3 regions of the Xanthobacter sp. DMC12 genome follow, and region 3 is predicted to be linked to each of the others. Evidence: riboswitches for the same ligand, from Rfam matches in the RefSeq annotation. Region 3 holds a riboswitch; each other region holds the start of a gene.
The links. A riboswitch is a leader RNA that binds a small molecule or an ion and turns the genes downstream of it on or off. The one in region 3 is predicted to bind cobalamin.
Positions count from the first base shown of each region.

Region 1 (10,177 bases), on a different contig from region 3:
GCCGCGCTAGCGCCTCCTTCAGCGGCCGGGCGCGGGGACGGTCGGGGTCGGTGGTGTCGAGCACCACGAGATGGGCGGATCGCCCCAGCGCCGCGCCAGCCGCCGCGAAGCCGCCCATGAAAGCGGCATCCTCGCTGCCATCGAGCAGATCGCGGGCCGCATCGTCGGCGCCATGCACCAGCGCATCCGCTTCGGCGAGCCGCGCGGCGAAGAGGCCGGGCGCCGGGCGCGCCATCCCGTCCGCGCCGCCATAAGCGTGGGAGGCGGCGGCGAGATAGGCGGCGCCCAGCTCCTCCCGCGTCTCGAACGCGCCGCGCTGCAATTGCGCTTCGATGCCCGCGCCATAGGCGCCGGGGGCCGAGCCGAACAGGCGGGAGAGGTCCTCGCCCTTGCGACGAGCCTCGGCGAGCGGGTTTTCGCTCCCCTCCTCGTCGCGCGCCGCCACCGCGCGCACGGCGGCATCGAGCAGCGCGATCTGGGCGGGGAAGATGTCGCGGAACAGGCCGGAGATGCGGAAGGTGACGTCGATGCGCGGGCGGCCGAGCACGGCGGGAGGCAGCACCTCCACCCCCGTCACACGGCCGGTGGCCGCCTCCCACATCGGCCGGCAGCCGAGGAAGGCGAGGCCCTGCGCGATCTCCTCGCCGCCCGTGCGCAGGCTGGCGCTGCCCCACAGGTCCAGCACCAGCGCACGGGGCCAGTCGCCCTGTTCCTGCAGGATGAGTCGCAGCGCCTCGTCCGCCGCCTTGCGGGCGAGGTCGCAGGCGGTGGGGGTGGGCAGCGTGCGCGGATCGGCGGTGAACAGATTGCGCCCGGTGGGCAGCACGTCCCGCCGCCCCCGCGCCGGAGCACCGGCTGGCCCGGCCGGCACGAAGCGACCGTCGAGGGCGGTGAGCAGCGCGCGGGTTTCGGCGTCCGCCGAGGCGGCGCGCAGCGGGTCGGACTCGTCGTCCGGCGCGGCGCCGAAGATGTGCAGGCCGTCCTTCACCGCGAGGTCCTTCAGGTCGCACAGCCAGGCATCGATGCGGCGCAGGGCCTCGTCGGGGTCGGTCGCGGCGGAGACCCCGGCGGTGGCGGCGAGGCCGGTTTCGCTAGCGGTCTCGACGATAAGGCCGGCGAGACGTTCGCGGCGGCGGCGGTCGAGCCCGTCCGCCTGCGCATATTCATCCACCAGCCGCTCCAGCCGCTGCTCGGCCTCGCTCAGGCCCGCGCTCGCGAGGGGCGGCGGCAGATGGCCGATGGTGACGGCGGCGAGCCGCCGCTTCGCCTGCGCCGCCTCGCCGGGATTGGAGACGATGAAGGGATAGACCACCGGCAGCGCCCCCATCACGGCCTGCGGGAAACAGGCCGGTGTGAGCGCCACCGCCTTGCCCGGCAGCCATTCCAGCGTCCCGTGGGCGCCGAGATGGACCACCGCATGGGCATCGAGCCCGTTTCGCAGCCACAGGCCGAAGGCGAGCAGCCCATGGCGCGGCGGCAGGCTGGCGTCGTGATAATCCGCCCGCCGGTCGAGGCTGGCGCCGCGATCGGGCGCAAAAGCCAGCGTGATGTTTCCGGACCGGGCGAGGCGGAAGCGGAAGGCGCCGTCGCTTAAATCCGCATCGTCCTCCGGTGCGCCCCAGGCGGCGGTGACGGCGGCCTGCGCGGCTTCTGGCAAAGCGGCGAAGAGGCGGCGGTAGGTGTCCAGCGTCAGCGCCGGCTCGGGGCGGAAGGAGGCGAGAAGCGCCTTTGCATCATCTGGCACGCGTCCGGTGCCGTAGCCGGCTGCCGCGAGCGTTCCGAGCATGCGCCGCGCGCTCTCGGGCACGTCGAGGCCCACCGCATAGCCGGAGCGGCCTTCCGCGCCGGGATAATCCGGCAGGATCAGCGCGAGCCGCCGCTCCGCGGGGGGCGTCGCGGCGAGGCGCACCAGTGCCGCCGCGCGGTCGGCCACATGGGCCACCGCCTCCGGCTCCGGCCGGTTGAGCGCGGCGGTGAAGGCGAGGTCGGCATCGGGCGGGGCGAAATCCTTGAAGGAGAGCGCGCCGGCCAGCACGCGCCCGTCCAGCTCCGGCAGCACCACATGCATGGCGAGGTCCGCCGCCGAGAAGCCGCGCGGGCTGCCCGCCCACGCCTCCCGCGCCGTGGTGGCGGGCGCTGCTTGAAGCACGGGTGGTCCGCCCTCCGGGAAGAGTTCAGCCGCATCCCCCGCCGCGAAGGCGGTGGTGGTGAGGAGGATGGCGGGATCGAGCGCCGCCGTCGCCGCTTGCACGGCGGCGCGGGCCTCCGGCGCCTTCAGGCTGGGGACGAAGAGGCAATGGGCCGCGATGCCCCGCGACTCCAGCGCTTCCGCCAGCGCATCCACGGCGGCGGTGTCGGCGGCGAGCCATTGCGAGCGGTAGAAAAGGATGAGCGCGTTCGACCGTCCCTGCCCCGCCGCGCGCACCTCCTCCAGCGTGGCGAGGCCGGCGCCGGGGCGGTGGAAGGCGGTGGAAGGCACGGGGCGGGGAGCGGGGATGGGACAGGGCGCGGGAAAGCCCGCCGCGTCGCCCATGGCGGCGAGCAGGGCCGTCATGTTGTCCGGCCCCCCGGCGCGGAAATAGCCGAGCCAGCGCGCGAGCGTCGCTTCCGGCAGCGTGGAGAGGGCGGCGAGGCGGGGATCGTCCTGATCCTCGCCCGGCAGCAGCGCAAGGGCGATGCCGCGGGCGCGGGCCGTGGCGGCGAGCTGCTCGGCGCCATAGCGCCACCAGTCCAGCCCGCCGAGCTGGCGCACCAGCACCACTTTCGCTTTGGCCGCGACCTTCTCCACCCACAGATCCACCGACATGGGGTGACGCAGATCCTTCAGCCGCGCGAGGCGCAGGCTGGGAGCCGCACCACCACGCGCGCGCCACGCGGCGGAGAGGGCAATGAGGTCGCTGTCGGTGAAGGAGAGGGCCACCATGTCGCCGGGCGGCTGGGCGAGGTCGACCGGCTCGGCCAACGCCTCCAGGCTCGTCGATGTGGTGGCGAGGATATGCATGGGCTAGCCGAGGATGGCCTGCTCCACCGCCACGCGGTCGAAGCCCTTGAGGCCGATGACCACCAGCGCCCCGTGCCGCGCCTCGTCCGCGCCCCACGCGCGATCGAAATGGTGCGACACGCGCGGGCCGACCCCCTGCACCAGCAGGCGCAGCGGCTTGCCCGCGACGGCGGCGAAGCCCTTCACGCGCAGCACGTCCGGCGTCTCGGCCGCCTTCACCACGCGGGCCGCCAGCGCGGCGGGATCGGCGATTTCGGGCAGAGCGAGGACGATGCTCTCGAACTCGTCGTGGTCGTGGTCTTCCTCGTCGTCATGATGGGTGCGGCGGGCGTCGATGACGTCTTCCGCGCCGACGCCGAGGCCGAGCAGCACCGCCGGGTCCACCTTGCCGCCGGCGGCGCGCACCAGCTTCACCGCGCGCGGCAAAGCGCCGGCCACCGCCTGCTCCGCCGTGGCGAAGCCGGCCGCATCGAGCAGATCGGACTTGGAGAGGACGACGAGATCGGCGCAGGCGATCTGGTCCTCGAACACCTCTTCCACCGGGTCGTCATGGTCGAGACTTTCGTCCCCGGCCCGCTGCGCATCGAGCGCGGCGAGATCGGGCGCGACACGGCCTTCCGCCAGCGCCGGGCCATCAACCACCGCGATCACGCCGTCCACCGTCACCCGGCCCTTGATGGCCGGCCACTGGAAGGCCTGCACGAGGGGCTTCGGGAGCGCGAGGCCGGAGGTCTCGATGAGGATGTGGTCCACCTTCGGCGCGCGGGCGAGGATCTGGTCCAGTGCCGGCACGAAATCATCCGCCACGGTGCAGCACAGGCAGCCGTTGGCGAGTTCCACGATGCTGGTCTCGTCGCAGCTCTCGATGCCGCAGCCCTTCAGGATCTCGCCGTCGATGCCCACGTCGCCGAACTCGTTGACGATGACCGCGAGGCGCTTGCCGCCGGCATTCTCCAGCACATGGCGGATCAGCGTCGTCTTCCCGGCGCCGAGGAAGCCGGTGACGATGGTGCAGGGCACGCGGGCGAGCGAGGTCATCGGGTCTCCTTGCGGGTGAGCGGGGGAATGCGCGCGACCATGCCGCGCTTGAGCACGTCCGGCCGGCCGCGCCAGGGCATCAGGCCGTCTTCCGAGCCGGCGAGAAGCGCGGCGCCGGCGATGAGGTCGGCGGCGCTGTCGGGGGCGAGGTCGCCGAACACATAGGTCCAGCCGTCGCGGCGGACCATGGCGGCAGAGAGCGCGCGCTTGCAATTGGCGAGGCAAGAAACGCCCTCAACTGCAACACCTTCGGGGACGGACGTGGCGCAGGCGGAGGCAAGAAGGCGCGCGCCGTCGCGCTCGGCGTCAGGTGGGGCCTCGCTGCCTGCGGCGCGGCAGGTGGTGCAGATGAGGAGGGTGACGGCGGGAGCGGTTTCGCGGGCGGCTTCTGGCGTAGCTTGGGCCGCGCAGCCGATGTCCGGGCTTTCGCCGCCCGGCTCGGGTGCTGTGCTGTCGGGAATCGCGCCGCGCTCCACCGAAACGTCCACGGGTGCGAGCGCCCGCGCGTACGGGCTCGAAGGGACGCAATACCGGAGCACCCCGCCCGGCGCGGACCTCGTCGAAGGCAGGTCTCCTGGCTCGCGGATCACCGCCCCTGCCGCCTTCCCGGATTGCTCCAGTGGCGTCTGGCAGGGGCTCACCGCCGACAGTTGCGGGGGCAGCCGCGGCATTGGAGGCTCTTCACCCCCGCACCGCATTCCCTTTTACGCCCGTGTGGGACCACGGGACCTTCGACGCCGCCACTAAAGGCAGGGTGGGCGGGATTGTCAAATGAGGGGCGCGGAACGCTCTCGTGCCCCGGACCAGCGACGGCGCAGCCGGAGCGCAGACCCCGGCCCCAACGCAAGGGCCCGCCGCCGGCGCTTCAATATCCGGCTTTCTCGGGGTTTGCCCGCTGCGCGGAACTCGTTGCGCTGGGTCCCGGCTCTCCTTCCACGCCGCTACGCGGCGTTGCAGTCGGCCGGGATACGAGGGAGGTGTCTGCGCGAGAACCGGCCGAACGTCCTCTCCCCTTGCGGGAGAGGGCGGGGGTGAGGGGTCAGCGGCGGCTTCGCGAGGGAAGACGACCGACTGGCAGGCGGCGATATTTACCCCTCACCCTAACCCTCTCCCGCAAGGGGAGAGGGGACGCGCTTGTGCTGGGGGAAACAACAGCCCCCTGCCCTACCCCTCGATACGGTCGAAATCGGCGATGCCGCGGGTGGCGGCGCGGATTTCGTCGAGCAGCTTCAGGCGGTTCTCGCGCAGCGCGGGATCGGCGTCGTTCACCGTCACGGCGTCGAAGAAGGCATCCACCGGCTGGCGCAGGTCCGACAGCGCGGTCATGGCAGCCTCGAAATCCTCGGCAGCGACGGCCTTGGAGACGCGGGCCTTCACATCGTCGATGGCGGCGGCGAGGTGCTCCTCGGCCGGCTCCTTGAGCAGCGCGGCGACGGTGGGGCCGGCGAAGGCGCGGCCGTCCTTCTTCTCCTCGATGCGCAGGATGTTCACGGCGCGGCGATAGCCGGCGAGGAGGTTCCTGCCGTCCTCGGTGGCGAGGAAGGCCGCTAGCGCCTCCACGCGACGGACGACGAGGAGGAGGTCGTCCTGCCCTTCGAGGGCGAAGACGGCATCGACGAGATCGTGACGGGCGCCACGGTCGCGGAGGTAGACTTTTAAGCGTTCAACAACAAAAGAAAAGAGCTCACTCGAAATATCGCTTGAGTGAACACGCTTCATCTCCTCCACAAATTCCTGGATTTGCTGCTCGGTCAGATTCCCATACATTTCCGGTCGAACATACGTCCCGAATTTAAGCTGGACATGACCGTCAGTAACCCGATGCAGATACAACCTTTCACGCGCTTGGTTAGCAAACTCGGATCTCAGTTTCAAATAAAGTCCATTTTCAACTATGATCCGGACGATGCCTAGAGCGGCACGACGCAGCGCATAAGGGTCTTTCGAACCGGAAGGCAGTTCACGAATTCCCCAGAAGCCCACCAGCGTGTCGATCTTGTCGGCCAGCGCCACGGCCACCGAGACCGGCGCGGTCGGCACGCGGTCGTTGGGCCCCTGCGGCTTGTAATGCTCCTCACAGGCGGCGGCGACTTCCGGGGGCAGGTTCTCGCCCTGCGCATAATAGCGGCCCATGAGGCCCTGAAGCTCGGGGAACTCGCCCACCACTTCGGTGAGCAAATCCGCCTTCGCCACCAGCGCGGCCTCCTCGGCCAGCGCCACCGGCGCGCCGACCTTGGGGGCGAGCTCCTTGGCGAGGCGGACGATGCGCTCGATGCGCTCGGCCTGGGAGCCCAGCTTCTCGTGGAAGGTGATGGACTGGAACTTGGGCATGCGGCTGGCGAGGCCGTTCAGCCGGTCCGTGTCCCAGAAGAATTTCGCGTCCGAGAGGCGGGCGCGGATGACGCGCTCGTTGCCGGCGACGATGGCTGCGCCGCCGTCCGAGGCGACGAGGTTCGAGATGAGGATGAAGCGGTTGGCGAGGCGCCCGGTCCTGGGGTCCTTCAGCACGAAGCACTTCTGGTTGGCGCGGATGGTGGCGCGGATCACCTCGTCCGGAATGTCGAGAAAGCGCTCCTCGAACGATCCCATCAGCACCACGGGCCATTCCACGAGCCCGCACACCTCGTCGAGCAGCCCCTCGTCCTCCACCAGCTCGAGGCCGGCGGCGAGCGCGAGGTCCTTGGCGTCGTTGAGGATGATTTCCTTGCGGCGGTCGCGGTCGGCCACAACCTTGGCGGCCTCCAGCTTCGCCATCCAGTCGTCCAGCCGTTTCACGGTGAAGGGCTCGGGCGCCAGGAAGCGGTGGCCGCGGGTGACGTTGGAGGCCTCGATGCCGTCCACGGAGAAATGCACCACCTCCGGCTCGTCCCCCTCCGCCCCGAAGGTGGCGACGATGGAATGGAGCGGGCGCACCCAGCGCAGCGTGCCGGTTCCCCAGCGCATGGACTTCGGCCAGGGGAACTTGCGGATGATGTCCGGCACGATCTCGGCCACTACCTCGGTGGTGGCGCGGCCGGGCTTTTCCACCACGGCCACGTAGAAATCGCCCTTCTTGGGGTCGGACTGGATGGTCGCCTGATCGAGGGAGGCGAGGCCCGCCGCCTTCAGGAAGCCGGCCACCGCCTGCTCGGGCGCGCCCACGCGCGGCCCCTTCTTCTCTTCCTTCTGGTCCGCCTGACGGCCGGGCAGGCCGTGGACGGCCAGCGCGAGGCGGCGCGGCGTCACGAAGGCTTTTGCGCCCTCATAGAGCAGGCCGCGCTCCACCAGAGCGTCGGTGACGAGCTTCTTCAGCGCGTCGGCCGCCTGGGCCTGCATGCGGGCGGGGATTTCCTCGGAGAAGAGTTCGAGCAGAAGATCAGGCATCGGTTCGGGCTCGTCCTCCCCATGCGGGGAGGCTGGCGCTTGCGCGCGGCGGGTGAATTTCGGGGCCTGTGCTAGTTCGTTTCGGCCGCCGCGTCGAGGGGGCGGGCTCAGTCGAGGGACCGGCCGCGCATCTCCTTGAGCCCCAGCGCGGCGAGGAAGGCCACGATGCCGCCGCCGATCATGTAGAAGGCCGGGGCCATGGCATCGCCGGTGAGACTCACCAGCAGCACCGCCACCATGGGGGCCGTGCCGCCGCCGAGGCCGAGGCCGAGATTCCAGCTCAGCCCCACCGCCGTGCAGCGGGTGTGGCGGGGAAACATCTCCACCAGCGCCACCGCGATGGGCCCGCCATAGATGGAGACGATCACAGCGAAGCCGAGCTGTCCCAAAAGCGCCAGCCCCGTCGAGCCGGACTGCAGCAGCAGGAACAGCGGCCAGGTGAAGACGGCAAGGCACAGAAATCCGCCGACGATCAGCGGCTTTCGGCCGATGCGGTCGGAGAGCGCGGCAAAGCCGAGGCAGCCGGCCATCACCACCGCCATGCTCACGGCGTTCAGCTCCAGCGCCACATGGGGCGTGAAATGCTCCTGCTGCTGGAGCCATGTGGCGAGATAGACGAAGGAGAGGTAATAGGCGATGCCCAGCACGATGTTGATGAGCGTCGCCCGCAGGATGCTGCCGCCATTCTCGCGGAAGGCTTCCACCACCGGCAGGGTGGGCCGATGCACCGGCTTTACGTCCCGCGCCACCGTCCGGCGCAGGATCAGCGCGAAGCCGCCGAGCAGGCATCCGAGCAGGAAGGGGATGCGCCAGCCCCAGGCGGCGAGATCGTCCGCCGACATGAGGCCGGAGACCAGCGCCCCCACCGCCGAACCCAGCAGCATCCCGCCGTTGCAGCCGACGATGACCAGCGAGGTCACCGCCCCGCGCCAGCGCACCTGCGCGTTCTCGGCCAGGAAGACGGCGGAGGTCATGTATTCCCCGCCCACCGAGAGCCCCTGCGCGAGGCGCAGCACCAGAAGGAGCACGGCGGAGAGCACCCCGGCCGTCTCATAGGTGGGCAGAAGCCCGACGCAGAAGGTGGAGATGCTCATGAGCGCGGCGGACGACATGAGCGCCGCGCGCCGGCCCATCCGGTCACCGATGTGGCCGAACAGCACCGAGCCGAGCGGCCGCATGAGGAAGGAGGCAGCGAACACGCCGAACACCGACAGCATGGCCGCCGTGGGGCTGGTCTCGGGGAAGAAGTTGCGGGCGAAGATGCTGGCGAGGAAGCCATAGACGGCAAAGTCGTACCATTCCAGCACATTGCCGAGCATGCCGGCCGCCATCAGCCGCCGGGAGAGAACGGGCGCGCCCTGCGGCGCCATGCCTCCGGAGAAGTCGTCCGCCTGCGTATGCGCTATGCTGCTCATGGATTCCGCCCCCGCTCAGCTCAAGCGTTAGGTCTATTCGGAAGGCGCGTCCAGCACCCGGCCGCGCCGTTCGGTCAGCGCCGCGACGCCCACCAGCGCGACGGCCGCCAGCAGCATCAGGTGGACCGCCGGGGCCATGGTGAGGCCGAGGCCCTTCACGAAATAGGTGGCGAGCATGGGCGCGAAGCCGCCTGAGACGCCGATGCCGAGATTCCAGGCAAAGCCCATGGCGCTGCAGCGCACCGGCGTCTCGAACAATTCCACCAGCAGCGCCGGCAGCGGGCTCGTCACCGCGGCGGCCAGCACCGAGAAAACGATCTGAGCGGCCAGCACTTCCATCGGGCTGCCGCCGCGCAGCAGCAGGAAGAGCGGCCAGGACAGAAGGACGAAGCCGGACAGCCCCGTCGCCACGATCCGCCGCCGGCCGATACGATCCGACAGGGCGCCGAACAGCAGGCAGCAGGTGACCGACACGATCAGCGCGAGGGTGGTGAAGGCAAGGGCGGTCGCGGGGGCGAGGCCGGCCTCCTGCTCCATATAGGTCGGCAGGTAGACGAACAGGAGATAGGTGTCGGCGCCGACGAAAAGCGTCACCAGCATGGCGGCGAGGATGGCGCCGCCGGCCTCGCGGAAGGCCCGCTTCAGCGGCAGCCCCTTGGCCTTGCTGCCGCCCCGGTCGCCGGGCCGGGGCCGGCGCAGCAGCAGCGCGATGATGCCGAGCACCGCTCCCAGCAGGAACGGCACCCGCCAGCCGAACGCCAGCATCGCCTCAGCCGAGAGAACCGCACTCAGCACTGCGCACACGCCGGAGCCCAGCAGCGTCCCCGTCTGCCCGCCCGCCGTGGAGAAGGCCGCCGTGAGGCCGCGATGGCGGGGCACGGCGTGCTCGGCGAGATAGATGGAGGAGGTGGTGTATTCCCCGCCGATGGAGAGCCCCTGCAGCAGCCGCAGGATAAGGAGCAGCAAAGGGGCGAGAAAGCCGGCTGTGGCGTAGGTGGGCAACAGGCCGATGCCCACCGTGGCGCAGCTCATCACCGACACCGAGGCGATGAGGGCGATGCGGGGGCCGAACCGGTCGCCCACATGGCCGAACAGGATCGCTCCCAGCGGGCGCATCAGGAAGGCCGCGCCGAACAGGCCGAAGGCGGAGATGAGCCCCACCAGCGCATCCTCGGCGGGAAAGAAGGTGCGGGCGAAGATGGGGGCGAGGAAGCCGTAGGAGGCGAAGTCGTACCATTCCAGCAGATTGCCGATGCCCCCCGCCGCAAGCAGGCGCGGCGACGCCCCCGCTGGCCCCGCCTCCTCGGGCGGCGTGAGGCCGGGCAGGTCGCGTCTCCCGGCATCGGTGGCGGTCATGGCG
Region 1 is NZ_JBQUYZ010000003.1:140,341-150,517, forward strand. Features, by position in the region: gene cobN (cobaltochelatase subunit CobN) at 1-3,001, opposite strand, end outside; gene cobW (cobalamin biosynthesis protein CobW) at 3,005-4,039, opposite strand; gene ACT535_RS13805 (DUF1636 family protein) at 4,036-4,527, opposite strand; cobalamin riboswitch at 4,587-4,787, opposite strand; gene glyS (glycine--tRNA ligase subunit beta) at 5,204-7,402, opposite strand; gene ACT535_RS13815 (MFS transporter) at 7,510-8,817, opposite strand; gene ACT535_RS13820 (MFS transporter) at 8,851-10,173, opposite strand.
Region 1: linked by a shared signal. The riboswitch ahead of ACT535_RS13805 (DUF1636 family protein) and the one ahead of ACT535_RS06030 (TonB-dependent receptor plug domain-containing protein) in region 3 are both predicted to bind cobalamin.

Region 2 (10,177 bases), 780 kb from region 3:
AGGCCGGCGAACAGGCCGAGCACCAGCCCGACGCTGGCGCCGAGCGCGAGGCCGGTCAGCGCGCGGGCGAGGGAGGCGGGAATGGCGGCCTGGAGTTCGCCGGTGCGGATCAGCTCGGCATAGGCCGAGATGATGTCGGCCGGGGAGGGCAGCACCTCCGGCGCGACGAAGCCGAGGTTGGAACTCGCCTGCCAGATGGCGAGCAGCAGCGCCGGCACCAAGGCGCGGGAGGCGAAGCGCGCGGTCTTGCCGAAGCGCGAGCGGGCGGGCGTCGCTGCGCCGCGCGGGCTGAGGTCCACCAGATCGAGCGCGACCACCTGCTGCGGCTGGCCCGGGGCGGTAGCGACAAAGGCGGGTGGCGGTTGCTGGACGGTCATCTCGGCATTCCGGAGCGAATGGGTGGGGGCAGGCGGCGGCTCATTCGGCGGCGGCCAGGGTGTCAGCGCTCGCGAGCGCTCCGGCGTAGAGATCGCGCGGCAAATCGTCGGTGCCCACGGGGGCAAGGAAGCGCGCGAGATGCTTGGCCCGGTCGGCGACGAACAGGTCGCGGCCGATGGCGGCCACCGCACGCGGGACATTGTGGCGCAGGCTCGCAATGTCTCCGACAGGCCGCCCCGTGCTGGTCATGGCCGAGAAGGCGAGGAAGTGGATGTCGGCGAGGAAGGGCGCCGCGCCCTTTTCCGTCTCAACCAGCTCAAACGCCGGGCCGAGGTAGGGGGCGCTGGCGAGCGCGGCATCCTCGGGCTCCACCGCCACCTTGTCCGACCAGCGGGCGATGGCAGGGGCGAAATCGGCGAAGGGCGGGAAAAGCCGCGCATCGGCCTGATAGCCGGTGCCGACCAGGATGAAGTCGGCGTCGAAGGTCGCTCCCGAATTCAGCGTGATGCGCACGCCCTCCGCGTGCGGCTCCACCGCGCGCCGGCCGGCGTCGAGGTGGATGCGGAAGTTGGCATGGGCGACCGCCCGTTTCACCGCCGCTTGGGGCGGGAAGGAAGCGCGGCGGCGGAAGTGGGCCATCGCCGCCCAGCGGTCGGCATCTGGCAGCGCGTGGAAATGCTCCCAGGCGCCGAAGAACCCGAACGGCTTGAGGGCCGAACCGCGCGCGAGGTCGGTACCGCGCGAGAACAGGTCCACCGCCCCCGCGCCGGCCTCCAGCAGCGCACCCGCCGCGTCGAAGGCCGAGGCGGCGGAGCCGAGGATGGCGATGCGCCGGCCGGCGAGGGCCTTGGGATCGAAATCGTGGGTGTGCGCGTAGAGGTGGCCCAGCAGCCCCGCCACCACATCAGGGATCAACGGCCCGCCCGCGCCGGCGATGCCGGTGGCCAATACCAGCTTGCGGGTGGTCTCGGTGAAGGTCTTCCCATCCGCCGTGAGATGGAGCCGCAGGCGCCCCTCGGTTTCCCGCCCCTCCTGCGGCTCCACCCGCGCCAGGGTGACGCCATTGCGCACCTCGACGCCGGACGCCGAGCGGAACCACGCCACATAGTCCGCCCAGATCTCACGCGGCACGGTCGGCAGCGCCGCATAGGCCTCGACCCCGTAGGCCGCCTCGTACCACGCCTGGAACGAGAGGCTGGGCAGGCCCAGCTCCGGGCCGGGCGGCACCTTGGGCGTGCGCAGGATGGTCATGCGCGCGGGGCCCCGCCAGATTCCCTCGCCACCGGCCGGCGCCGCATCGATGACGCTGACCCGGCCGATGCCGGCGCGCCTCAGGCCGAAGGCGGCCGCAAGGCCACTCTGGCCCGCACCCACCACCACCACGTTGTGGTCGATGCCCTCGGCCGGAGGCACCCAATCCGTTCCGGTCTCCCCGATGCGGGCGAGATCGGCCTGTGCCTGGGCGGCAAGGCGGGCGAGGGCAGCGATGTCGGGCGTGGTCATAATCTGGTCCCGTGGATGAGGAGCGGTCAGCCCGCTTTGGCGACGATGCGCGCGCAGTCGGCGTCAGACGGCCAGCTCTGCGGCCGGCTTTCCGGAGGCGAAGCGGCTGGCGGGGCGGGGCAGGCCGAAATGCTCCCGCAGTGTCCGGCCCGCATAATGGGTGCGGAACAGCCCGCGCTGGCGCAGCAGCGGCACCACATGATCCACGAAGACCTCGAGGCCCTCGGGCAGCACGTCCGGCATCAGGTTGAAGCCATCCACGGCGCCGGCGGTGAACCAGGCCTCGATGTCGTCGGCGATGGCCTCCGGCGCGCCGACGATGACGCGGTGGCCTGTCGAGCCGCCGAAGCGCCGGATGAGCTCGCGCACCGTGAGCTTTTCGCGGTCCGCCGCGCCCACCAGCGCATCGAAGAAGGTCTGCATCCCGTCCACCGGGCGGGCCACCTCCGGCAGCGGGCCGTCGAGGTCGAGCGAGGACGGGTCCACCTTGAGGATGCCGGCAACGCGCCGTAGCCCGTAGTCGCCGGGGCTGAGCGCCCACAGTTCCTCCTCGCGGCGGCGGGCTTCCGCCTCGGTGGAACCGATGATGGTCGCGAGGCCGGGCAGGATCACGATGTCGTCGCCGCTGCGGCCGAAGGTGCGGGCCTGCGTGCGCACGGAGCTGGCGAAGGCAAGGGCCTCCTCCAGCGTATGGGCGACGGAGAAGATGGCTTCCGCATGCCGGGCAGCGAGGCGGATGCCGTCCGCCGAACCGCCCGCCTGCACCAGCACCGGCCGGCCCTGCACGGAGCGCGGCACGTTGAGGGGCCCGCGCACCGAGAAGTGGCGGCCACGATGCTCGATGGGGTGGACCTTGGCGGTGTCGATGAATCGGCCGGACGCCTTGTCGCCGACGAAGGCGTCGTCCTCCCAGCTGTCCCACAGGGCCGTCACAACGTCAGCGAATTCGTCGGCGCGCTCGTAGCGGCTGGCGTGCGCCGCCAGCGGGTCGGTGCCGAAATTGGCCGCGGCCGAGGCATCGGCGGTGGTGACGATGTTCCAGCCCACCCGGCCGTTGCTGGCGATGTCCAGGGAGGCAAAGCGGCGGGCGAGATTGTAGGGGTCGTTGAAGCTGGTGGAGGCGGTGCCGATCAGCCCCAGATGCTCGGTGGCGGCGGCCACATGCGCCAGCACGATAGTCGGCTCCAGCGCCTGGAACGGGCGCAGGTCCGGACGATCGGAAAAGGATGGTACGTCGGCCAGGAAGATGGCGTCGAAGGTGCCGCGCTCGGCGATCTCCGCGACCTTCACGTAATGGGCGATGTCCGCATAGGCGCGGGGATCGGACGACGGCGCACGCCAGGCCGAGCTGTAGAAGCCGGCGTTCAGGGTGTTCACGTTCAGATGCAGCTGGCGTGCCGCCATGGCGTCGCTCCCGGAGGACGGAGACCGGCGGGCGATGCGCGTTCGATGCGGGTGCCGACCAATCGATGCCGGCTACTCTACGAACCTGAATTAGTTTGTCTATAAATTTAATTGAATTTATCTCGCGGCCAATTCCGGCGCTGCAGCTGAAGAACCTGCAAAGCCTGCAATGGCGCAGCGTTGCGTGCATCCTGGTCAGGCCGTTAAGCGGTCCTGAACCGGGGCCGCCACCGCGCGCCCGCGCTTTCAGGATGACAAGCGCCGTGATGCCATTAACATCGACGCAACGGATCGGACTCACGGAGCGGACGGTGGTTGGGCGGCAGCAACTGGCGAGGTTGGCGCGCGGCGCGTTTGGCGTCCTGCTGGCCTATGCCTTTTTGCTGCAGGTCATCGTCGGGGGGCTGGCGACGGAGCGCATGACCTTCGCCGCCATGGACGGCGCCGGCCCGAGTCTTTGCGCCTCCATCCAGAACAATTTCCACCCCCAGCCGGGGCATTCTGGCCCGGGGCAGACGGACGCGGATCATTCCACCTGCTGCCCGCTGTGCGCATTCTCCTTGCTGTCGCCCTTGCTGCCCATGTCTGTGGCGGCCGGCCAGCCCGTAGCCGCACCGCTTCCCGCCGCGCGTTCCGGCATGGAGAGCCCGCCCGCACCGGGCCTCCAGCGTTATGAGCCACGCACGTCGCAAGGGCCTCCGCTGAACGCCTGACCGCCGGTTTCACCGTGTTCATCGCGTCTCTGGACCGGCTCCACGCTGGCGGCGACCGCGGTCCATGGTGAATCTCGAGCGCATCGAGGGCCCCGGCGCCATTCGTCGCTGTGGGAGCGCTCGACTGGGCGGCGGAGTGAGCCTCGTGTTCAAGCCGCCCACCGACAAGGCGTCCGCCGCTTTCGTCGTCGCCCCTCTCTTTGAAGGCATGTTCACCACAATCCTGTGGATGCGGCCGCAACCGGCCGCGCGGCCTTCTCCCGTGCGCAGACGCAATAGGGCCCGCGCACGCTCCGCCGAGGCTGCCCCCTGGGGGAGGTCTCAGTTTGAATCGAGCTTTGCTGTTACATCCACGCCTTTCCGGCTCAGCGCGGGAATGGCGCAACACCTGAGGAGTAGGCCATGTCCATCTTCCATCTCACCCGCCGCGCCGTGATCGCGGCAGCAGTCGCGACCGTTGCGCTCGCGGGCGGCGCGGCCATGGCGCACGACTACAAGGCGGGCACGCTGCAGATCGACCATCCCTGGTCGCGGGCCACGCCGGGTGGCGCGAGCGTCGCCGCCGGCTATCTGGTGGTGAAGAACACCGGCACCGCGCCCGACCGCCTGATCTCCGCCAGCGTGCCGTTCGCCGGCCGGGTCGAGATCCACGAGATGGGCATGAAGGACGGCGTGATGATCATGCGTCCGGTTCCGGGCGGTCTCACCATCCCGGCCGGTGGCAGCGTCGAGCTGAAGCCCGGCGGGTACCACATCATGTTCCTGGACCTGAAGAGCCCGCTGAAGGAAGGCACCTCCGTGGACGGCACGCTGACCTTCGAGAAGGCCGGCACCGTGCCCGTGCAATTCCAGGTCGAGGGCCTCGGCGCCTCCGGCAGCGCCCATCCCGGACACTGAGGACGGAATCGCGCTCGCACTACGCGCCGGGCCAAACGGTCCCGGCGCGTCGTGCCTGCGGGATTGCTTGACAGCGCGGAGGTGTTGGGTGCCTGCTGCGCATGCGAACGGTGCTCCGGTTGCCACGGCATCCGGAGTGAAACGGGAATGGGGTAGTGCCTGAACCTGCGGAGCCCATCCGCAAGGTCCGGCCCGAAGCCCCAACCGCCCCCGCGACTGTGAGCGGCGAGCGATCTTCCAGCATGCCACTGGCCACAGCCCTTTGGGCCGGCCGGGAAGGCGGGGGTGAGCGTAGACCCGCAAGTCAGGAGACCGGCCGGTCGCATGATGACACCCCTCGGGCCGTCGGGTGAGACGGCAACGGAGACCTGCATGCATATCGAACCCGGACTCGTCGACGGGGCCAAGATCGGCCTCAGCTATGTCACGGCGGCCGCCGCTGGCGGCTATGCCCTGAAGCTTGCCTATGAGGCGGCGCGCGAGCGCGGCGTCCTCTCGCTGGCGGGCCGTACCCTCGCCACCACCGCTTTGGTGTTCAGCTTCTTCGAGGTGCTGCCGCACTATCCTGTGGGCGTCTCGGAAGTCCACCTCATCCTCGGCTCGACCCTGTTCCTGATTTTTGGCGCGGCCCCGGCCGCCCTCGGGCTCGCCTTCGGCCTGCTTATCCAGGGCCTGTTCTTCGCGCCGTTCGACCTGCCCCAGTACGGGATGAACGTGACCACCCTGCTGGTGCCGCTGTTCGGCGTCGCCGCCGTCGCGCGCCGCATCGTGGCGCCCGGCACGCCCTACGTGGAGCTGAAGTACGGTCAGGCGTTGGCCCTCTCCACCGCCTATCAGGCCGGCATCGTCGGCTGGGTGGCGTTCTGGGCGGTTTACGGCCAGGGCTTCGCGGCGGAGAACCTCACTTCGGTGGCGAGCTTCGGCGGCGCCTACATGCTCGTCATCATCGTCGAGCCGCTGGTGGACCTTGCGGTTCTCGCCGCCGCGAAGGCGCTGCATGGTGCAGTCAAGGGCGGCAGCCCGCTGTTGGAGCGCCGCCTCTACGACGCGGCCTGATCGCACGCCCAACTCTCGGACAAGCGAACGCCGGCGGTGCTCCCGCCGGCGTTCTGCGTTTCAGGGGGCCTCGACGGGCGGAGGCAGGGCGGGAGAGGGCAGGGCGGCCGGGGCTTCCGGGTCCGGTACCAGATGGCGGAGCGGGTCGAAGCCGCCCACATGGTTGGCCCAGGCAAGACCGACGGCGAGGCCCTTGGCGCGGGGCAGCACGTGGAAGGCGGCTGCCACGGCGACGAGTTCGCTCGCCGCCAGCTCGACCGCCAGCGGCAGGTCGCTGAGCAGTTCCAGGATGCCGCCCACCAGCGATCCGGCCAGCAGAGCGAGGGGGATTGCGAACACCGGCACGGCATTGGTGACGCGGGCATGGCCCAGCGCCTCGTTGCAATGGGAGCACGTCTGGGAGACCTGCATCCAGCGGGCGAACAGGGCACCCTCGCCGCAGGCCGGGCACCGGCCCGACCAGCCGCGCCGCGCCGCCGCCTCGATGGGGCGGGGCGGGTTGAAGCCGTTGGTGTGATAGAGCCGCCGCGGCGCGCGACGGGCCGGATCGAACGCGGTGCGGGTGGCGGCGCCGAATTCGGTGGACATGGTGGCGCGGGCGCGCGCAAGCGCCTCCGATGGCGCGTGAGATTGCGTGTCTGACATGGACGAAAACCCGAAAGGCCGCGTCTGCGGCAGGGACCGGAGGCGCCGGGATGGCTCCCGCGCCGGTTCAGCTCTGGGTCACGTCCCTGGGGGCCCGCGGGCCTGCGCGCCACGGGCCTCCTCGCCCGTCCGGCGATCGCTGCGCAGGGAGAGATGGGCAATAAGCCGCGCATCGGGCGCCGCCAGCGCGGGTTGCGGCTGGGCGGCAAGGCCGGACGCCGATGTGAGCACGCAGGCGTCGCAGGGATGCGCCTTGAGAACCGTTCCCGCGTCTCCACCATTGAGACAGAGGTCCGGCAGCGTCCCGTCCGGCAGCGCATAGGCCGCAAGATCGACCGGCGCTTCGGAGGAGTGCAGGGCGACCGGCTGATGGGCAAACCCGAGCGTCAGCTGCGCCAGCACGAACAGTGCGGCAGCGGCCACCCGCAAGCCTTTGAATCCCAACCCGATGCCCATGTTCCGCTTGTGTGCAACGCGGCAGAAGGGGTCAAGCGCGTGAATCTACGCAGCGTCTCCCTGCCGCAGGCCGGCTCTGGACCTCCCCGAAGCAGGCGTTATGGTCGCCCGCAACCCGCCAGCGGAAAGCAGCCCCGAGGAACCGCCATGACCAAGACCGTGACCCTTCCCAATGGCGAGACGGTGCCCGCCCTCGGCCAGGGCACCTGGTACATGGGTGAGCGCTCGACGGCGCGTGCAACGGAGGCGAAGGCCCTGAGGCGGGGCATCGACCTCGGCCTGACCCTGATCGACACGGCGGAAATGTATGCCGATGGCGGCGCCGAGGAGGTGGTGGGGGAGGCGATCGCCGGGCGCCGGGACGAGGTGTTCCTCGTCAGCAAGGTCTATCCGCACAATGCCAGCCGGGCGGGCGTCACCGCCGCCTGTGAGCGCAGCCTGAAGCGGATGAAGACCGATGTGATCGACCTCTATCTGCTCCACTGGCGCGGCAACCATCCCCTGTCCGAGACCGTCGCCGGATTCGAGGCGCTGCAGAAGGCGGGCAAGATTCGCCTCTGGGGCGTGAGCAACCTCGACACGGACGACATGGAGGAACTGCTCGCGATCAGGGGCGGGACCGCCTGCGCGGCCAACCAGGTGCTCTACAACCCGAGCCGCCGCGGGCCGGAATTCGACCTGTTCCCGGAGCTTCGCGCCGCGCACATTCCGGTCATGGCCTACAGCCCCATCGAGCAGGCCCGCCTGCCCCGTGGTGGAGCGCTGGGCAGCGTGGCCAAGAAGCACGGGGTGGACCCCTTCCAGGTGGCGCTGGCTTGGGTGATGCGCAGCGGCGACGTGATCGCCATCCCGAAGGCGAGCCACATCGAGCATGTGGAGATGAACGCCGCCGCGCGCGATCTGGTGCTGGACGCCGAAGACCTCGCCGCCATCGACAAGGCCTTTCCCCCGCCGCGCCGGAAGATCGGGCTGGAGATGCTCTAGGTCGCCTCTGCCGCGGGATCATAGGGCGTGGCGATCACCACCACGTCGGCGTCGGGAATGGCGGCGGTCAGCGTCTGTCGCAGAGCTTCCGTCACCGAGCTGACATCGGCGATGGTGCGCCCCGGCGCGAAGCCCACCGTGATCTCCACATGGGCCACATTGCCGGACTTGCGCGTCCGCACGCTGATGAGCTGCTCGTAGCGATCGAAATAGGCGGCGAGTGCGGAATTCACCTTCATCTGCAACGGCTCGGCCAGCGCCCGGTCGAGCAGGTCGGGCAGGGCTTCCGAGATCATGCCGCCGCCGATCACCACCATGAAGGCCGCGCCGATGAGCCCGCCGATATCGTCAGCCGCCAGCCCCAGCTCGGAGTGCGGAAACAGGACGTCGAGGGCGACACACACCACCACGGTCACCGAGGCGACGGCCTTGGCGATGCGGGCGCGGAACTGGCTGAGGACGATGATGGACGTGCCCGCGCGCGTTGCCCGCCACAGCGGAACCAGCGGCGCCAGATTGGTGAACAGGTTGTAGATGACGAGGCCAAGGGCGGCCGCCACCCAGAAGGGCGGCAGGGGCTCGGATTCGGTCGAATCCATCACCTTGATGAGGATGAACACGGCCGCCAGCAACAGCAGCACGCCAATGGCGGCCGAAAACATGCGCTCCAGCTTGCCGATGCCGAAATCGTAGAAATACAGGCGGCCGCGATGGGCGGCGCGCAGCGTCACCAGCGCGAGGCCTTCCACCAGCAGCAGTAGGCCGCCGCGCATCAACTCCGCCAGCATGGCCACCGAGCCGATGCGCCAGACCGTGACGAGGTAAGGCACGAAAACGCTGAAATCGAGAAGGATCGCGAACAGGATCGCGCGTTCCTTCTGGAGATCGGTCGCTGTGGGCACGCGCATGGGGCTTCGCAGATCAGACCGGGGGGCGCCCGAAAACCTAACCGAGGCCGGCAGCCAGCGGAAACACAATCATTTTCCGCCGCGCATGACCAATTTGTCGCCGCGGAACTCGAAGCCTTCGAGCCGCGACAGGAAGCTCATGCCGAGGAGGCTGGTGCGCAGCGCGCCAGCCGGCGACACCAGAGCCGGCACGTGGCGCTCGACAATGCTGCCGATGGTTATGGTGTCGAGCACCACGGCGGCGGCGCGTGTCCGTCCGGCGGCGGTATCCACGGGCACGTCATACTTCAGGAAGTCCACCGGCAGCCCCACCGCCTGCGCCGCCTCGTGGGTCAGCACGACGGACGAGGCGCCGGTGTCGACCAGCATGCTCACCCCGGAGCCGTTGATGCCCGCGCGCACGGCGAAGTCGCCGCCGGAGCCGCGCGTCACCTCGACACTGCTGGTGCCCGTCTGCGCTAGGTTCACCGCATAGCCAGGCGCGACCTCCGCCAGCACCTTGCGGCCAACCTGCGCGAGGGGATCGCGATAGGTGTAGCCCAGCGCCAGCAGGGCCGCGAGCACCAGCCAGAAGGCGGCGGCCATGAGCGATTCGGCGATCCGCCCGCGGAAGATGGACCATGCGGCCGCACCGACGAAGACGGCGATGGACAGTTGCCCCACCAGCGCGCCGAACTTGTTGATGTCGATGCCGGCCACCTCGCCCTGCTCATGGTTGACGGCGAGGATGACGCCGCCGGCGAACAGGCCGATCAGGAGAAGCCAGAGGAGGCGGTCGCTGCGCATGGCGGCCTAATCCATGAAGGCGTCCGGCGCCGTCTCCTTCAGACGTGCCAGCCGCTCGGGAAGGACGGCCATGATCCGGTCGCGCGCCTCCGCAGAGAAGGAGGCCCAGCCGCCGATCTCGCGCAGCGTTCGTCCGCAGCCGATGCACAGCCCGCTCAAGGGCTCCACCACGCAGAGCTTGATGCAGGGCGTGACGATGGCGTTCGCCGCTGGAAGGGTCCGGGGTGCTGAGGGTTCGATCATGGCTGCGCGGTTGTGCGCTCGGCTCCTTCGGGCTGGCGGGGCGGGAATCGCCGCTCGCTTACCGTCCGCCGAAGATAAGCACGCCGAGGAGGAACACAATCACCGCCACCTGCTGGGTGGCGCCGGCGACATCGCCAGTCTGCCCGCCGATGAGCCGGCTGGAGAGGCGCATCATCACGAGCAGGGCGAGGATTGGCCCGATCA
Region 2 is NZ_JBQUYZ010000001.1:513,228-523,404, forward strand. Features, by position in the region: gene ACT535_RS02200 (ABC transporter permease) at 1-377, opposite strand, end outside; gene ACT535_RS02205 (FAD-dependent oxidoreductase) at 418-1,881, opposite strand; gene ACT535_RS02210 (LLM class flavin-dependent oxidoreductase) at 1,945-3,285, opposite strand; gene ACT535_RS02215 (hypothetical protein) at 3,537-3,998, shown strand; gene ACT535_RS02220 (copper chaperone PCu(A)C) at 4,401-4,895, shown strand; cobalamin riboswitch at 4,987-5,230, shown strand; gene ACT535_RS02225 (energy-coupling factor ABC transporter permease) at 5,268-5,951, shown strand; gene ACT535_RS02230 (DUF983 domain-containing protein) at 6,012-6,596, opposite strand; gene ACT535_RS02235 (hypothetical protein) at 6,675-7,052, opposite strand; gene ACT535_RS02240 (aldo/keto reductase) at 7,200-8,036, shown strand; gene ACT535_RS02245 (cation diffusion facilitator family transporter) at 8,033-8,944, opposite strand; gene ACT535_RS02250 (TIGR02281 family clan AA aspartic protease) at 9,014-9,730, opposite strand; gene ACT535_RS02255 (DUF1289 domain-containing protein) at 9,737-9,973, opposite strand; gene cobS (adenosylcobinamide-GDP ribazoletransferase) at 10,032-10,177, opposite strand, start outside.
Region 2: linked by a shared signal. The riboswitch ahead of ACT535_RS02225 (energy-coupling factor ABC transporter permease) and the one ahead of ACT535_RS06030 (TonB-dependent receptor plug domain-containing protein) in region 3 are both predicted to bind cobalamin.

Region 3 (10,177 bases):
GCTGCTGCTGTCGCCCGACGCCGACTTCCTCGGCGCCCTGACGCGCGGACCGACCCTCGCCGATGGCACGGGCGGACCGGCCAAGGGCACGCCCGCAGCCAGCACCCAGAAGCCGTGACCGGCCTCGCCCCGACGCATTCGAGAAGGACATCCGGCCATGGACCTCGGCGCTGACCTTTCCTGGTTCGGCACGAGCCTGAAGATCTTCCTCATCGACATCCTGCTGAGCGGCGACAACGCTTTGCTCATCGCGCTCGCCTGCCGCAGCCTGCCGGCGGCGCAGGTGCGCAAGGCGGTGGTGCTCGGGGCGGCGGGGGCGGTCTTCTTCCGGCTGGTCATCGCGGCCCTCGCCGGCACGCTGATGGCCATCCCCCTGCTGAAGATCGGCGGCGGGCTGCTGCTGGCCGTCATCTCCATCAACCTCCTCGCGGGTGAATACCGGCGCCGGCACGAGGGTGACCGGGAGGTGGAGCTGGACCCCTCCCTGGGCCAGGGGGGCGGGCTGCTGGGGGCGGCGCTGGTCATCCTCATCGCCGACGCCATCATGAGCCTCGACAATGTGGTGGCCCTCGCCGCCGTCTCGGAGGGCCATCTCTCCTATCTGGTAGGTGGCGTGCTTCTGTCCGTGCCGCTCATCTTCTTCGGCAGCTTCGTGATGGCCGAGGCGATGAAGCACATCCCCGCCCTCACCTTCATCGGCACCGCCTTCCTCGGCTGGATCGCGGGCAGTCTCATCGTCAGCGATCCGCTCTGGTCCGGCTGGGTGGCGGCCAATGCGGAAGCGCTGTTCGTGCTGGTTCCGCCCGCCGCCGCCATCTTCGTGGTCGCCAACGCCCGCTTCACGGCGGATGCGCGCATGGCCGGCGACGGGAACAAGGCGCCGGCGCCGCCAAAGCGTGCGCGCCTTCTGCCGGCGCGCGCGGCGCCCGCGCCCGTCGCCGCGCCGGTGGCGGCCCCGGTCGCCGCCCCCTTGGCGATGGCCGTCTCCGCCCCCGCCGTGGCTGTGGCTGCCCCGGTGGCAATGGCAGTCGCCGTGGCCGAACCTGTCCGCTCCGCAGACCCCGTCATCGCCCCCGCCCCCGTCGCGCCGCGGCCACGTCCCGCCGCGCCGGTGCGGCGGCCCACCCAGAACCTGCCGCCGGCGCCCGATTATTCGGACAAGGTGATGATCTACGGGCTGATCGGGCTTTTCTGCCTCATCGCGGTGGTGATGATCAGCGTGCTCATCATGGCCCACGGGGTGGGCTGAAGCCCGGCTCTAATCCCGCCGCGCCCACGGCAGCACCACCGTCTCGCCCGCATGGGTGAGGCGCACGGTATCCACGCCGAAGGCGTCCGCCAGATGGGCGTCATCGAGCACGTCTCCGGGCGCGCCCTCGGCGAGGAGCCGGCCGTCCTTCATCAGCGCGAGGCGATCGCAGAAGCGGCCGGCCAGCGTCAGATCGTGCAGCACCGCCACCACCACGGCGCCGCGTCGGGCGGTGTCGCGCAGCAGCGTCATCACCTCCAGCTGGTGCAGCGGATCGAGCGCGGCCGAGGGCTCGTCGGCGAGGAGGATGGGCGCCTCCACCGCCAGCGCGCGGGCGAGCAGCACCCGCGCGCGCTCGCCGCCGGAGAGGGTATCGGCCGAGCGTTTGGCGAGCCCCTCCACCCCGGCCGCCGCCATGGCGCGCCGCGCGGCAGTATCCACCGCCGCTGCGCCGTGGGGCAGGCGCCCCAGAGCGACGACTTCCTCCACTGGCAATGGCCAATGGATGCGCCCGTCCTGAGGCAGGTAGGCGATGGTCCGGCCGAGCCCGCGCCGGCCGATTTCCGCGGCGCTGCGGCCGTCATAGAGCACATGGCCGAAGGCCGGCGCCTCAAGGCCGGCGAGCACGCGCATCAGGCTGGTCTTGCCGGCGCCGTTGGGGCCGAGGAGACCGAGGAAGGTGCCGCCCTCGACCTCCAGATCGAGAGCACGCACCAGCGTCGCGGCGCCCCGCGTGACAGTGACGGAACGGGCGGCGAGCCTCATGCCTCCCTCCCCCGTAGACGCGCGAGGAGGAACAGAAAGAAGGGCGCGCCGATGAGCGCCGTCACCACGCCGAGCTGAAGCTCCGGCCGGGTGGGGATGACCCGCACCACGATATCCGCGCCGAGGGTGAGCGCCGCGCCGGCCAGCCCGCTCGCGGCCAGAAGCCGGCCCGGCCGGTGGCGCACCAGCGGGCGCACCAGATGGGGCACCACGAGGCCGACGAAGCCGATGGCCCCCGCCACCGCCACGCTCGCCCCCACCGCCGCCGCGGTGCCGCCGATGACGAGGAGGCGCACCCGGCGCAGCGGGAAGCCGAGGCTCTCGGCTGCGTCCTCTCCCAATGTGAGGGCATCGAGCGCCGGTCCGGTGCGGAGCACCAGTACCCAGCCCACTGCCATGAAGGGCAACGCCAGCGCCACATGCACGAGGCTGCGGTCGGCCAGCGAGCCCATGAGCCAGAACACCAGCTCCAGCGCCGCATAGGGACTGGGCGCAAGATTCAGCGCCAGCGCGGTGAGCGCACCGGCGAGGCTCGACAAGGCGACGCCGGCGAGGATCAGCATCACCGTCCCCGCCCCCCGTGCTGCGAGGGCGAGGAGCACGGCGGTGGCCGCCGCCGCGCCCATCAAGCCGCCCAGCGGCAAAGCGAGCGCGAAGGAGGTCGAGAAGCCGAAATAGAAGGCAATCACCGCCCCCAGCGCCGCCGCCCCGGAGACGCCGACCACGCCGGGGTCGGCCAAAGGATTGCGCATCAGCCCCTGCAAGGCCGCCCCGGTCAGGCCGAGGCTGAAGCCCACCGCCGCACCGAGAATGGCGCGCGGCAGGCGCAGCTCGGACAGCACCAGCGCCGCGACGCTCGGCCGGCCGGCGAGGAGATCAGCAAAGGCACCGCGAAGGTCGAGCGGGGCATAGCCCACCGCCACCGAGGCGCAGAACAGCACCGCGACCAGAGGGCCGAGCCCAAGGACGACGCGCGAGGGCATCAGCGCGCCCCCTCGGCGGCGGCGTGATGCTTGGCGGGGTACCGCGCTGCTTGAGGCCCGGAGAGGCGCGCCCGCGCCGCCGCCAGCAGCGCCGCCGCCTCGGCGAGGTCCGGCCCGGCGCAGGTCCACAGCCGGAGCGGCAAGGCCAGCGTGCGGCCCCTGAAAGGCGCGAGCGCGGGGTGATGCAGCAACGCGTCCGCCAACGAGGGCGGCGCCGCCTCATCGGCATTCACCACCACGAGGTCGGGCTGGGCGCGCACGATCTCCTCCAGCGCCAATTGCCCCATCTTGTCGGTCGGCAGGCGGGCAGCGAGATTGGTGAGGCCGGCCTTCTCCATCAGTTCGTCGGCCAGCGAGCCGCGGCCCGTGGTGAAGCCGTTGGGGCGCAGCACCACGGCGGTCGGGCGCGGCCCCGCAACCGGCGGCACGCGCGCGAAGGCGGCCTGCATCTGCCCCACCATAGCCTCGCCCCGCTCCGGCACGCCGAGGCGCGCCGCCACCATGCGGATCTGGGCGTAGGCCTCTTCCAGCGTTTCGGGATCGGTCAGTTCCACCACCTCGAAGCCGAGGCGGCGCAGCATGGCGGTGGCGTTGCGGGCGGTGTAGGCGCCGGCCAGCACGAGATCCGGCTTCAGCGGCACCACCTCCTCCGCCAGCCCGCGATTGACGGGCACGCCGCGCGCGAGGTCCGCCACATTGGACGAGAGCGGGTCGCGGGCCAGATGGGTGACGGAGAGCACCTGCTCCGGATCGGCGAGGCGCAGGGCCAATTCGTCCGTGCACAGGTTCAAGGAGACGACGCGGGGCCGGGCGTGCGTCTCTTCCGCCCGCGCCGGGGCGCAGGCCAGAAGAGCCGCGAGCATCAGTCCGGCCGCCGCGCCTTTCACCGAACCCTCACCATGCGCGCCTCACCACGTGAGCTTCACCCCGCCATAGGCGCCGAAGCCGGGGGCGAGGAAGCCGTTGGGGTTTTCGTAGGTCTGGTTGAACAGATTGTCGATGCGCCCGAACACGGTGGTGGCGGCATTGAGCCGATAGTTCGCCGCCAGATTCACCACCGTGTAGCCGGGCTGGTCGATGTAGTTCGAGGTGAGGCGGACGATGTCCCACCAGGAGGACGCATAGACGAGGCTCGCCGCCAGATCGAGTTCGTCGGTCGGCCGCCAGCCCAGCGTCAGGCTCACCTTGTTGTTGGGCCGGCGCAGGGGATAGCAGGAGGTGACGTCGATGGGCGCGCAGGCGGCGCCGAAGGGCTGGCCGGGCGGCACATAGCCCACGACGTTGGTGTAGGTGTAGTCCACCCGCGCATCGATGCGGTCCGTCACCTTCACCGCCACGAACGCCTCCACGCCCTGCGACACGGCGCTGGAGATGTTGACGTTCTGGTACGTCACCGGATCGTAGCTGATGAGGTTGGTGATGTTGTTGTGGAAGTACGTCACCCCGAACAGCACGCGCTCGCCGAACGCCTTCTGCTCGAAGCCTGCATCCCAGCCCTCGCTCTCCTCCGGCTGGAGGCTCGCATTGCCGTAATAGGGTGCGTAGAGCTGGTAGAGGGTCGGCGCCTTGAAGCCGGTGCCGTAGCTCGCCTTCAGCTTGGTGCCCGTCTCGTCGAACAGCAGCGCCGGGGCGAGACGGAAGGTGGTGTGGTCGCCGAAGCTGTCGTCGGCGTCGTAGCGGATATTGGCGGCGAAGAAGAGCCGGTTCCAGAGGTTGCCCTGATACTCGGCATAGACGCCCGTGTCGCCGGTGGAGGCATCCACGTTCGTATAGGCGGTGGAGGAGGTCATGGCTTCATTCCGCCGCTCGGCGCCCACCAGCAGGTTCTGGCCCGGCGCCACCAGATAGTTGGAGCGGACATAATAGACCTGCCGGTCGCCGTCATAGGTGCCGTTCACGTCCGGATTCGGCCCGACGGTCGGGCTCGACGAGGTCATCTCGCTGGCGCCGAAGGTGGTGACGAGCGCGCCGTCCAGCGCGGTCCACACGCCCTCCCCCTTGGTGAAGAACATGCCCGTATAGGCCGTGGAGCGCAGCGCCGCCGGAAGGCCTTCATAGGTGGGCGGGGGATAAGTATCCGGCGTGAAGGCGAGGCTGGTGTCGATGTAGCGCGCGACGAAGTTCACCGCGAGCGTCTCGGTGGCCTGCCAGTCGAGCCGGGTGGAATAGGTCCAGTTGTCGTAGGCGTTGGGATTGCGCGGCCAGATCGGCGGGCCGACGGTCTGCGGCGTCACCGGAATGTCGGTGGAGGAGAAGTGCGTGACGTTGAACGAATAGGCGAGCTTTTCGGTGGAGCCGGTGAGGCTCGCATACTGGTTGAAGGTGCCGAGCGCGCCGCCCTCCACATAGGCCGACACTTTCGGCGGCCCCTCTCCCTTCTTGGTGGTGATGGAGATGACGCCGCCGATGGCATCCGAGCCATAAAGGCCGGACTGCGGGCCGCGCAGCACCTCCACCCGTTCGAGATCTGAGGCGAGCAGCTTGCCGAAATCGAAGGCGCCGTTGGTGGCGGCCGGATTGCCGGCGTCGATGCCGTCGATCAGCACCTTCACATGATTGGAATTGGTGCCCCGGATGAACACCGAGGTGGTGCCGCCCGGGCCGCCCGTCTGCACCACGTTGAGGCCGGGCAGGGATTGCAGCACGTCCGGCAGCGTGCGCTGCTGGTTGCGGGCGATGTCCTGCTCCGTGACGATGCTGACGGAACTCGCCACCTCGGTCTCGGGTGTGGGGATGCCGGTGGCGCTGACGACGATGGTGGGCAGATCGCCCGCATTCTGGTCGTCCGCCGTCTGGGCGAGGGCGGGCGGCACGCAGGCAAGCGGAACACAGGCAAGCGTGAGCAGGGCCGCAGCCCGCAGGGCGCGGCGGGATCGGGAGTGAACGGCGGACGGCATGAGGAAACTCGACGGCACGGGTGGTCCGTCACCGCGAACGAGGCATCCCGGCCGCGGCAGGCCGGAAAAACCGCCATCAGGAGAACCCCGCCCGACGTGCTCGCGCATGACCACGGCTGACGGCAGGTCTCCTGGCTCGCGGGTCATCGCCCTTGCTGCCGCCTTCCCAGGTCGTGCGACCCAGTGGCTGATGGCAGAGGACTCGCCACTTACAGTTGCGGGGGCAGCCACGGCATTTCCGGCAAGGCCGGAGCACCGCGTTCCCTTTTGATCCCTTGCGGGAACCGTCGGTCCGACCATAGGCGGCGGCCGGACCCCGCGTCAACGAATCCTTCGCAAGTGCGAAAGCCTGAGAGCAACTGCGGGAAGACCGCGCCGGACGGCGTATCGCCCGATCACATCTTGCTCATTGCTTCAAAAATGCGTGGTCCGAAATCACACGACATCCGTATCGGGAGGGTGTGGTTGCCTTCAAAAACGGCAGCAGCAAAGGCCGCACCCAACATTCCGCTAGGTTATGGTGGCGCGCCCCGCTCAATTCGCTTAAACGATTGAGAGCCGCCCCGCCAACGAGCGGGTGGGTACTACCAAAGTATAATAACCGAATAATCGGGAACACAGGGAGTAGAAGATGCGACTGAGGAGCATGGTCGCGGCTTTGGCCGCAGGCGTTGCCGTTTTCGGGCTTGCCGTTTCCGGCGCAGCTTACGCTGCCGACCCCATCAAGATCGGCCTCACCGGCCCCTTCACCGGCGGCTCGTCCTCCATGGGCGTCAGCATGCGCGATGGCGTGAAGCTCGCCGTGGAAGAGGTCAACAAGGCCGGCGGCGTGCTGGGCCGTCCCCTCCAGCTCGTCGAGCGTGACGACGAGGCGAAGAACGAGGTGGGCGTGCAGATCGCCCAGGAGCTCATCAACAAGGAGGGCGTGGTCGCCACCCTCGGCTACATCAACACCGGCGTCGCCCTCGCCTCCCAGCGCTTCTATCAGGAAGCCGAGATTCCGGTCATCAACAACGTGGCCACCGGCACCCTGATCTCCAAGCAGTTCGTGCCGCCGGACAACAAGAACAACTACATCTTCCGCACCTCCGCCAATGACGCCATCCAGAGCGCCATGATCGCCGACGAGGCGGTGAAGCGGCAGGGCTTCAAGAAGCCGGCCATCCTCGCCGATAGCACCAATTACGGCCAGCTCGGCCGCGCCGATCTGGTGAAGGCCCTCGCCACCATGGGCGTGAAGCCGGTCGCCGAAGAGAAGTTCAACATCGGCGACACCGACATGACCGCGCAGCTGCTGCGCGCCAAGGAAGCCGGCGCCGACGTGGTGCTGACCTACGCCATCGGCCCCGAGCTGGCGCAGATCGCCAACGGCATGGCCAAGCTCGGCTGGAAGGTGCCGATGATCGGCTCGTGGACGCTCTCCATGGCCAACTTCATCGACACCGCCGGTGCCAACGGCAATGGCGCGATGATGCCGCAGACCTTCATCCAGCTGCCCGACACCCCGAAGCGCAAGGCGTTCATCGAGGCCTACCAGGCCGCCTACAAGATCGACCGCATGCCCTCGCCGGTCTCGGCCGCGCAGGGCTATGACTCGGTGCTGCTGCTCGCCGCCGCCATCAAGCAGGCGGGCTCCACCGACGGCCGCAAGGTCCGCGAGGCGCTGGAAAACCTCAACACCAAGGTCGAAGGCGTCGTGACCGTCTACGACAAGCCCTTCTCCGCCACCGACCACGAGGCCATCACCTCGAACATCCCGGTGTTCGGCCTCGTCAAGGACGGCCGCGTGGTCGCCGCCCACCCCGAAGACATCGCCGGCGACAAGGCGGTGCGGGTGAAGACCAAGAACTGAGCCGAGGGCTCGGGTTCAGGGCTGGCTGCCCGACACATGGTCGCGTCATCCCCCGGCTTGTCCGGGGGATCCACCGGGTGACCGGGCGGGCTGCGACCTAACAAGGAGCTGGCCAGCGGCGAAGTGGATGCCCCGGACAAGCCGGGGCATGACGGCGCTGGGTAGGGTGTCGGTTCATAGCGCGCCCCACGGTTAGCCCCTCTCCGCCTCCCACACACCATTCGGATCGCCGCGCCAACGAGCGCGGCGGCCGGTTTGCCCGGAACCCTGCCCCGACGCGGGGGCCGCGCCCCCTTCCGGAGACCGTCATGAACATCCTGTCGCAGCTCATCGTGAGCGGCATCGCCGTGGGCATGATCTACGGCGTCATCGCCTTCAGCTACCAGCTCACCTTCGCCACCTCGAAAACCCTGAACTTCGGCCAGGGCGAGGCCCTGATGCTGGGGGCGCTGGTGGGCCTCACCACCATCAATTTCCTCATCGGCCAGGCGCTCGGCACGCTCTGGGCCTATTTGCTCATGCTGCCCATCGTGTTTGCCTTCGGCCTCGCGCAGGGCGCGGTGGTGGAATGGCTCGGCGTGCGGCAGGCGGTGAAGGCGAAGTCCGAAGCCGGCTGGATCATGGCGACCATCGCCCTCGGCATCATCTTCCGCAACCTCGCCGAGAACATCTGGGGCCGCGACGCGCTGCGCTTCCCCTCCCCGCTGCCCGAGGCTGCGCTCACCATCGGGCCGGTGCGCATCCAGCCCATGGAGATCGCCATCGTCATCGGCGCCCTCGCCATCATGCTGGCGGTGGAAATCTTCAACCGGCGGTCCATCTTCGGCAAGGCCGTGGTGGCCACCGCCAATGACCGCGACGCGGCGGGCCTGATGGGCATCGACACGCGGCGCGTCATCACCTTCTCCTACGCGCTCTCCTCCATGACCGCCGCCTTCGCCGGCGTGCTCATCGCCCCCGTCACCCTCACCGGCGCCACCATGGGCGCGGTGCTGGGGCTGAAGGCGTTCGCGGTGGCCATCATCGGCGGACTGTCGAGCGGCATGGGCGTCATCGTCGGCGGCCTGATCCTCGGCATCACCGAGACGCTCACCGGCTACTACATCTCCACCGGATACAAGGACGTGCCCGGCCTCGTCCTGCTGCTGCTGGTGCTCTCGCTGAAGCCCTCGGGCCTGTTCGGCCGCGCCACCATCAAGAAGGTCTGAGCCCCATGCTCGCGCGCCGCCTCCTCTCCTCCACGGGGTCGCTCCTCGGCCTCGCGGTGCTCGTCGTGCTGCCCTTCGTGGTGACGAGCCCCTATTATCTCCACCTGCTCGTCACCATCGCCATCTTCTCGATCCTGCTGCTCGGGCTCGATGTGGTGTTCGGCTATACGGGCGAGGTGTCCATCGGCCATGCCGCGCTGTTCGGCATCGGCGCCTACACGGCCGGCTGCCTCGCCATGCATTTCGGCATCGGCTTCTGGCCGGCGCTGCCCTTGGCCATCATCGTCGCGTCCGTGTTCGGCGTGGTGCTGGCGCTGCCGGCGCTGCGCGTCACCGGCCCCTATCTCGCCATGGTGACGCTCGCCTTCGGCACCATCGTGCAGATCCTCATCAACGAGATGACGGACCTCACCAACGGCCCCCTCGGCATCAAGCTGACGACGCCGCTCTTCATCGACCTGCGCTCGCTGGGCGACACCATTCCGCTGTTCGACATGTCGCTCAAGCGCATGAAGGAAGTGGAATATTATTACATCGCCGCCATCGCGCTGGTGCTGACGCTGATCATCATCAACCGCATCCTCGCCTCCCACCTCGGCCGGGCGTTCGAGGCGCTGCGCGACAGCCCCATCGCGTCGGACTGCATGGGCGTTTCGGTCTACAAGCACAAGGTGCTGGCCTTCGTTGTCTCCGCCGGCCTCGCCGGGCTCGCGGGGGCGCTGTTCGCCTATTCGGAGCAATATATCGCGCCGAACAATTTCGGCTTCGAGCTGTCGGTGCAGTTCCTGCTGGCGGTCACGGTGGGCGGGCGCAAGTCGCGGCTGGGGCCGATCCTGGGCGCGGTCATCATCGTGTTCCTGCCGAACCTGCTCTCCGACATCGAGCTGTTCCGCTACATCGCCGGCACCATCGCGCTGATTGCCGTCATCGCCGGCGCGCGGGCCTTCGTGAAGGATCCGGAAAATCGGGTGCGCAACGCCATCCCCGTGGTGCTGTGCCTCGCCTTCTTCCTCTTCTCGCTGCTGCTGCAGAAGATCACGGACTACAAGCTCGCCGTCTTCGGCGTGATGATCCTGTTCGTGGTCTATTACCTACCGGAGGGCATCGTCGGCTTCCTCAAGCGCGCCGCCGCCCAGCTCTGGCCGAGCCTCGTGCAGGCCCACGCGGTGATCCACGCCGACACCCACGGCAAGGCGGTCACCGCCTCGCACGAAGGCCATTCC
Region 3 is NZ_JBQUYZ010000001.1:1,294,488-1,304,664, forward strand. Features, by position in the region: gene hflC (protease modulator HflC) at 1-118, shown strand, start outside; gene ACT535_RS06010 (YjbE family putative metal transport protein) at 158-1,249, shown strand; gene ACT535_RS06015 (ABC transporter ATP-binding protein) at 1,259-2,014, opposite strand; gene ACT535_RS06020 (FecCD family ABC transporter permease) at 2,011-2,997, opposite strand; gene ACT535_RS06025 (ABC transporter substrate-binding protein) at 2,997-3,860, opposite strand; gene ACT535_RS06030 (TonB-dependent receptor plug domain-containing protein) at 3,906-5,894, opposite strand; cobalamin riboswitch at 5,999-6,198, opposite strand; gene ACT535_RS06035 (ABC transporter substrate-binding protein) at 6,526-7,746, shown strand; gene ACT535_RS06040 (branched-chain amino acid ABC transporter permease) at 8,055-8,954, shown strand; gene ACT535_RS06045 (branched-chain amino acid ABC transporter ATP-binding protein/permease) at 8,960-10,177, shown strand, end outside.